DNA from 2 places in the Oceanobacillus longus genome. Region 2 is predicted to be linked to the other one. Evidence: predicted binding sites of a transcription regulator. Region 2 holds the regulator's gene; the other holds the start of a gene.
What was found. The regulator LexA, encoded in region 2, represses DNA repair genes until DNA is damaged. The targets are predictions, from matches to a motif close to CGAACATATGTTCG.
Positions count from the first base shown of each region.

Region 1: the regulator LexA is predicted to act here: its motif matches at 2,091-2,104, upstream of ACFOUV_RS10940 (DNA polymerase IV).

Region 1 is NZ_JBHSAO010000008.1:53,132-56,565, reverse strand. Features, by position in the region: gene ACFOUV_RS10945 (peptidylprolyl isomerase) at 37-708, opposite strand; gene ACFOUV_RS10940 (DNA polymerase IV) at 821-2,071, opposite strand; gene ACFOUV_RS10935 (YjcZ family sporulation protein) at 2,391-2,489, opposite strand; gene dacB (D-alanyl-D-alanine carboxypeptidase/D-alanyl-D-alanine endopeptidase) at 2,691-3,434, shown strand, end outside.
Region 2 is NZ_JBHSAO010000001.1:853,622-857,055, forward strand. Features, by position in the region: gene ACFOUV_RS04430 (DUF896 domain-containing protein) at 1-188, opposite strand, end outside; gene ACFOUV_RS04435 (YneB family resolvase-like protein) at 281-919, opposite strand; gene lexA (transcriptional repressor LexA) at 1,201-1,824, shown strand; gene glnA (type I glutamate--ammonia ligase) at 2,139-3,434, opposite strand, start outside.

The DNA.
Region 1 (3,434 bases), on a different contig from region 2:
ACCATAAGTTTCTCAGCTGCCCTTACTATATAATGTTTAGTTATTGATCTTCTCAGGTTCTGGATAGTCGTATCCCTTTGTGTCTACTTCCATGGTCTTCATTGTTTGATCTTCCAGCGGTTTATCTGATGCGTCTCGTTCCCCGGCAACAATGGCATCGACGACATCCATTCCTTCTGTAACTTGTCCAAAAGCAGCATATTCTCCATCAAGATGTGGGGAATCCTCTGCCATAATAAAGAATTGGGACCCAGCTGAATCGGGCTGATTGGATCTTGCCATAGAAAGCACACCACGTTCATGTACGAGTTCATTTTCAAAGCCATTCGAACTGAATTCACCCGGGATGGAATAACCAGGTCCACCAGTGCCATCTCCACTCGGGTCTCCACCTTGAATCATAAATCCTGGGATCACCCGATGAAAATTCAATCCATCATAATAGCCATCTTTTATTAAGGAAATAAAGTTAGCTACTGTATTTGGAGCAATGTCCGGATACAGCTCTATAATGATTTTCTCATCATTTTCCATTGTTATCGTGACAGTTGGATTTTCTTCTACTTCCGGGTATGCTGTTTCCTCACCAGATTGTTCACCGGAATCGTCTGCTGTCTCATTTTCGGACTGATTTCCGCAAGCTGCTAAAAATAAACAGAATAGTATCGATGCGAAAATAAGTACACCTTGTTTTGTCCTTCTCATCATAAACCTCCTCATTTGTCAGTGAATGAATATATTATAGCATGTAAACGATTACTGTTAACAAATGAAAAAGCCCCGGATGATTCCGGGCCTTTTAATTGATATACTTCTTTTTTTACGCATAATGACCACCAATCTTCTTACTCCGATCCAATGTAACGCCTGCATCGGTATAGCTCGAGGCACGGAGAATTGCAGTGGATCCATATTTATCACGAATCGCATCCATGACATAGCCGATATCGTTTTTCTTTGTGCGGTCCTCAAATAAATCAAGCTGGGTTTCACCTTTTTCCACTAATTTAGTCAGGGTGACATATACATGCCGTATGTTGCTTTTTCCATCATAAAATTCGTTGAATAATTCCATACATACATGATAGACGTCCATTGTCACGTTTGTAGGGATTTCAATGGATTTGGAACGGGAAAATCCGCCACCGGTTTCTTTCGAATAGGAAATGCCAAGATGAATGGTTCTACCTGTTTTATGTGCTGTTCGAGCTCTGCGGCATACTTCTTCACAAAGATCGAGAATACAATAGGCAACTTCATCTTCCGTGTAGTCACGAAGCAGAGCAATTCCATGGCCATAACCTTTTTGCTCCTGCTTTGTGAAGTTACCAAAAACAGGGCTTAAATCAATCCCCCATGCATGCCAATATAATTGTTCTCCCATAACTCCGTACCGCTTTTTCAAATGTTCTAGATTATAATTTGCAAGCTGGCCGAGGGTAACAATTCCCATGCGGTTCAGATTGCGTTTCATTCTTCCGCCGATGCCCCAGATGTCTTCGATGGGAAACGGCCACAGTTTTTCCTCCACATCTTCATAAGTGCACTCGGCAATCCCAACCTTTTTGGCATGCAGATCCATCACGACTTTTGCCAGAAATTTATTATCACCAATCCCGACCGAAGAAGTAATCCCAAAGTTTTCTAAAATATCGTTTTTGATTTTATTTGCAACTTCAAAGCGGTTTCCAAAAAGTTTCTGAAGACCATTTACCGTTACCCATACTTCATCAACGGAGTATTGATGGATTGCTTCCTTAGGTACATATTGATTGATAAGTTTCGTTATTTCCACGGAAACATGAAGATAATCTGCCATATGGGCGGGGACGATATGGATATCCGGGTCGTCCGGCAATTCGAAAAAACGACTGACATTGCTAATCCCATACTTTTGTTTTAATTGCGGAGAGGCTGCAAGTACAATACTCCCTGACCTGTTTGGATCGCCTACTACTGCCAGCATGGTTTTCATAGGATCCAGGCCTAGCTTTACTGCCTCCACACTTGCGTAAAATGAACGCATGTCGATACAAAGTACATCATTACGAGGATAAGAAGAATAATTCAAATCAAGACACCACCTAATAAGAACGTTTGTTCCTATTATATGCAGTTTTGTAGGAAACATCAATTGGAAATTTATTGTAAAGCTTAATTGAATAATTAATGGCATTAGAATTATTCGGATTCAGCGTTAGGTTTGGACAAGTTATTTTATTTAGCAAGTAAGAAAGTATAAACTTTCTTACTTGCATAAGTGCAACTAAGGCATTCGCCGAAAAGGCTTGACGGATGCCAAATTTTTCCAAAAACAAAAAGGATGCCAGTGCATCCTTTAAAAATTCCGCTTATAGAGGAGGAAAGAAGTTTAGATAAAAGGTGACATATTAATAGGATTTTCCAAAAGATGTTCCAACAATAATTAAAAGGATGAATAAAACGACTATCAAAGCAAAGCCTTTGCCGCTATCACCATAACCGCTCATAAATTTTCACCTCCTGTATTCGTATACACACAGTATATGGACTTTCTTGAGATTAGGAAGGGCATTAAAACTAGATGTGAAAAAATATAATAAAGACTTATTCTATAAAATAATTAAGCTAATAAAGGGTTTTTATAACCAATGTAGAATTATGTAATGGCGTACTAATTCTTAACCGTCAGGCAAAAGGAAGGAGTTTAAATGATGAAACAAAAGATAAAATATTACATAGAGAATGATGAAAAACTAAAAGGTGGATTAATTGGAATTAGTATTCGGGCAGCAACTACTGGAGAAGTATTGTATGAATATAATAGTGACATTCGTCTCCATCCAGCTTCTAATATGAAGCTTTTAACTGGTGTAGCGGCACTTAATGTGCTCGGTGGTGACTATAGATTCACTACGGAAATTAGAATGGATGGGGATATAAACGGCAATACGCTTGAAGGGAATCTTTATCTCATTGGAAAAGGGGATCCAACGTTACAACTGAAAGATTTTGAAGCATTTTCAGAAAAACTAAAAGCAAAGGGTATCGAAAGAATCACAGGTAACATTGTTGGAGATGATACTTGGTATGATGACGTTCGACTTTCCCGTGATTTAGTGTGGAAGGACGAACAGTATTATTATGGAGCGCAGGTTTCTGCTTTGACGGCATCACCGAATGATGATTATGATACAGGTTCTGTCATGATCGAAGTGAGTCCTGCAAAGGTCGGAGAAAAGCCATCGCTTCTTATATTGCCTAGCACAGATTACATAACAATCCGAAACGAAGCTGTAACGATTAATGATGTTAAGGATGAACTGGTTATCGAACGTGAACATGGAGGTAATCTGATAACAATTAAAGGCAACATTTCCCTTCACTCAGAACCAGTTAAGGAATGGATGGCGATATGGGGAGCAACTGAATATGCCATGAAGCTATTTGCACAA
Region 2 (3,434 bases):
GTTACATCATTGCCTTCTGGATCAACGACGGTCATTGTTTTAAACTGATTTTTGAATGAGCTTCTAACATTATTTAAATACTCTTCTCTCAGTTTTTTTTGTTCCACTTTTTCCTTATCGGATAAACCTTCATTTTTAGATTTTTTTGCCAATATATTAATCCGCTCCAGCTTTTCTTTTGATAGCATTTCTTTACCCTCCCGGTAAATTTAACAAAATTAAAAAGGCGGGAATTTTGTATATTCCTGCCTTTCCATCGTACTCTACCAAGATTGGATATTCAAGTATTTTGAGATTCCCTATATCTCCTATGTACTGTTGCTTTAGAGACATTATAGCCTAAACCGTTTAGCGCTTTGGTTATTTCATCAAAGGTAAGTTTATTTTCGCGTAGACGTATAACCTCTTCAATTGGAAAAGAAATACGTTCCTTCCCCGGAGCCTTATTGTTATTGGAAAGGTTACGTCTCGGATCATATCCTTCACTTACTGCTTTTTTCATACCTCTTTTTATTTTCATATTATGAATTTTACGTTGATATTCTTCGACAATGCCTACAATCTGAAGCACCATTGAATCCGACTCTGTCAATTCCAGTTCACCATCATGAATTGCCGTATATATAGAGATATTTAACTTTTGAAGTTGATGAAATAGAGCGATTTTCGTATTCCCTCTGCCGAGTCTTGTTTCATCCTGAATCAATAAGCAATCAGCTTTCTTTTCAGAAAAATAATCCAACATTTTAAATATACCTTCCCGCTCGATTTCGTATCCACTAACCTGTTCTTCAATAGAGTCGATCACAGTAAAATTATATTTATCGGCAAGACGGAGCAATTCCTGTTTTTGCCGCGTCAATGATGTTTCCTGTGTTTTCTTGTCTGTACTGACACGACAGTATATTACTGCATTCAATCCAATGCCCCTCTTTCATTAAAATTTATCCACTAATAATCATGGAAAAGTATAGGAAACCCAATGATAATGCAAAAGCAACTAAATAGAAAGCATCCGTTTTTGAAATTTTTTCAAACATGTTATAGTCCCCCTTAAATTTTTTAGAACTATTGTTCGCCTATTTAAAGTATACTACCGAACATATGTCCTGTCAATGGATTTTAGAACGAATGTTTGCTTATACAATAATAAAATGGTAAACTATCATTAATAAATCCTATGTGAGAGGTGAGCACTAGATGACAAAACTTTCAAAAAGACAGCAAATGATTCTTGATTTTATAAAAAGTGAAGTTAAACAAAAAGGTTATCCACCTTCCGTTCGTGAAATAGCAGTAGCTGTTGGTCTTGCTTCAAGTTCGACCGTACATGGTCACCTAGAAAGAATAGAAAGCAAAGGTTTCATTCGAAGAGATCCTACCAAACCGAGAGCAATAGAAATTATCGACCTAAACGAAGAGAATCAGATCCCTAAAAACGAAGCACGCTATGCTCCTGTAATCGGTAAGGTAACTGCAGGGCTTCCTATTACAGCAGTTGAAAACATCGAGGAATTTATTCCACTTCCTAGTTCCACTGCCAGTCCTGATGACAATTTATTTGTACTAGTAATTGATGGTGAAAGTATGATAGAAGCTGGCATACTTGATGGCGATATGGTAATCGTAAAACAGCAAAACACAGCTGATAACAGTGATATTGTAGTTGCTATGACAGAAGATGATGAGGCTACGGTGAAGCGTTTTTTCAAAGAGAAAGGCCATATACGTTTGCAGCCTGAAAACGCTACGATGGACCCTTTATTCTATCCTAATGTAACTATCTTAGGTAAAGTAATCGGGTTATACAGAAATATCCATTAACAAAAAGAGAGGCTTCACCAGATGTTGGTAAAACCTCTCTTTTTGTTTTGTATAAAAGCAATGCAGACTTCGAATTTCCAGTGTATGAATACTAAAATTTATTCTGAATCTATTATTTCAGTATATTTATGAACATTTTTAATTTCTGTATTCTTTATGATATGTCACAATATTTCAGAAACTTTTAGTATTGTGAATTTATGATATTGGTATATGTATAACCCAAACATAATTGTTGCCATGAAATCATTCGATTGTGACCTTTTTCAGAAAAAAATACCGCCCAGTTTGACATGGACGATATTTTAAATTTATTAGTAGTTCGTCAAATACTGCTCACGTTCCCACGGGTGTACAGTAGTTCTAAACATATCCCACTCAATCTCTTTCGCTTCGATAAAGTGTTCAAACAAATGTTCTCCTAGGGCATTGACAAGAACTTCATCTTTTTGGAATTCTTCTAAAGCATTCATAAGTGTAGCTGGGAGATCTTTAATTCCATTAGCTTCACGTTCTGCTTTGTTCATTACATAAATGTTACGATCAATCGCTTCTGGTGCTTCTAATTTTTTTTCAACACCATCAAGTCCAGCAGCCAATAAGACAGCTAAGGCCATGTATGGATTTGCAGAAGGATCTACACTTCGAACTTCAATACGGGTACTTAATCCTCTTGAGCTAGGCACACGAACCAATGGGCTACGGTTTGAACCGGACCAAGCAACATAACAAGGTGCTTCATAACCAGGTACAAGACGTTTATAAGAATTTACAGTTGGATTTGTAACAGCAGTAAAGTTTGTTGCATGATCCAATATACCTGCCAAGAAATTATATGCGGTCTGACTTAATTGCATATCTCCATTTTTAGAGAAAAATTCATTCTTTCCATCTTTGAATAAAGACATATTTACATGCATTCCAGAACCATTTACACCAAATAACGGTTTCGGCATAAACGTAGCATGCAAGTTATGCTTTCTTGCAATTGTTTTTACAACTAATTTAAATGTTTGAATATCATCCGCATGTTTAACAGCATCCGAATATTTAAAGTCAATTTCATGTTGACCAGGAGCAACTTCATGGTGAGATGCTTCAATTTCAAAGCCCATTTCTTCAAGCTCTAATACAATATCTCTACGGCAGTTTTCCCCTAAATCAGTAGGTGCTAAATCGAAATAACCACCATGATCATTAAGCTCTAGTGTTGGGTCACCTTTTTCATCCAGTTTGAATAAGAAAAATTCCGGCTCTGTACCAATATTGAAAGCATCAAATCCTAGCTCTTCCATTTTTTTCAGGTTGCGCTTCAGGTTATACCTTGGGCAGCCTTCAAACGGAGTACCATCAGGATTATAAATATCACAAATGAATCGTGCTACTTTACCTTTTTCTGACGTCCATGGGAATACGACGAAAGTATCCAAGTCAGGGTATAATTGCATATCCGATTCTTCGATGCGAACAAATCCTTCGATGGAAGAACCATCAAACATCATCTTATTGTCCAACGCTTTATCCAATTGACTTAATGGAATTTCCACGTTTTTTATATTTCCCAACATATCTGTAAATTGTAAACGAATAAACCTTACATTTTCCTCTTT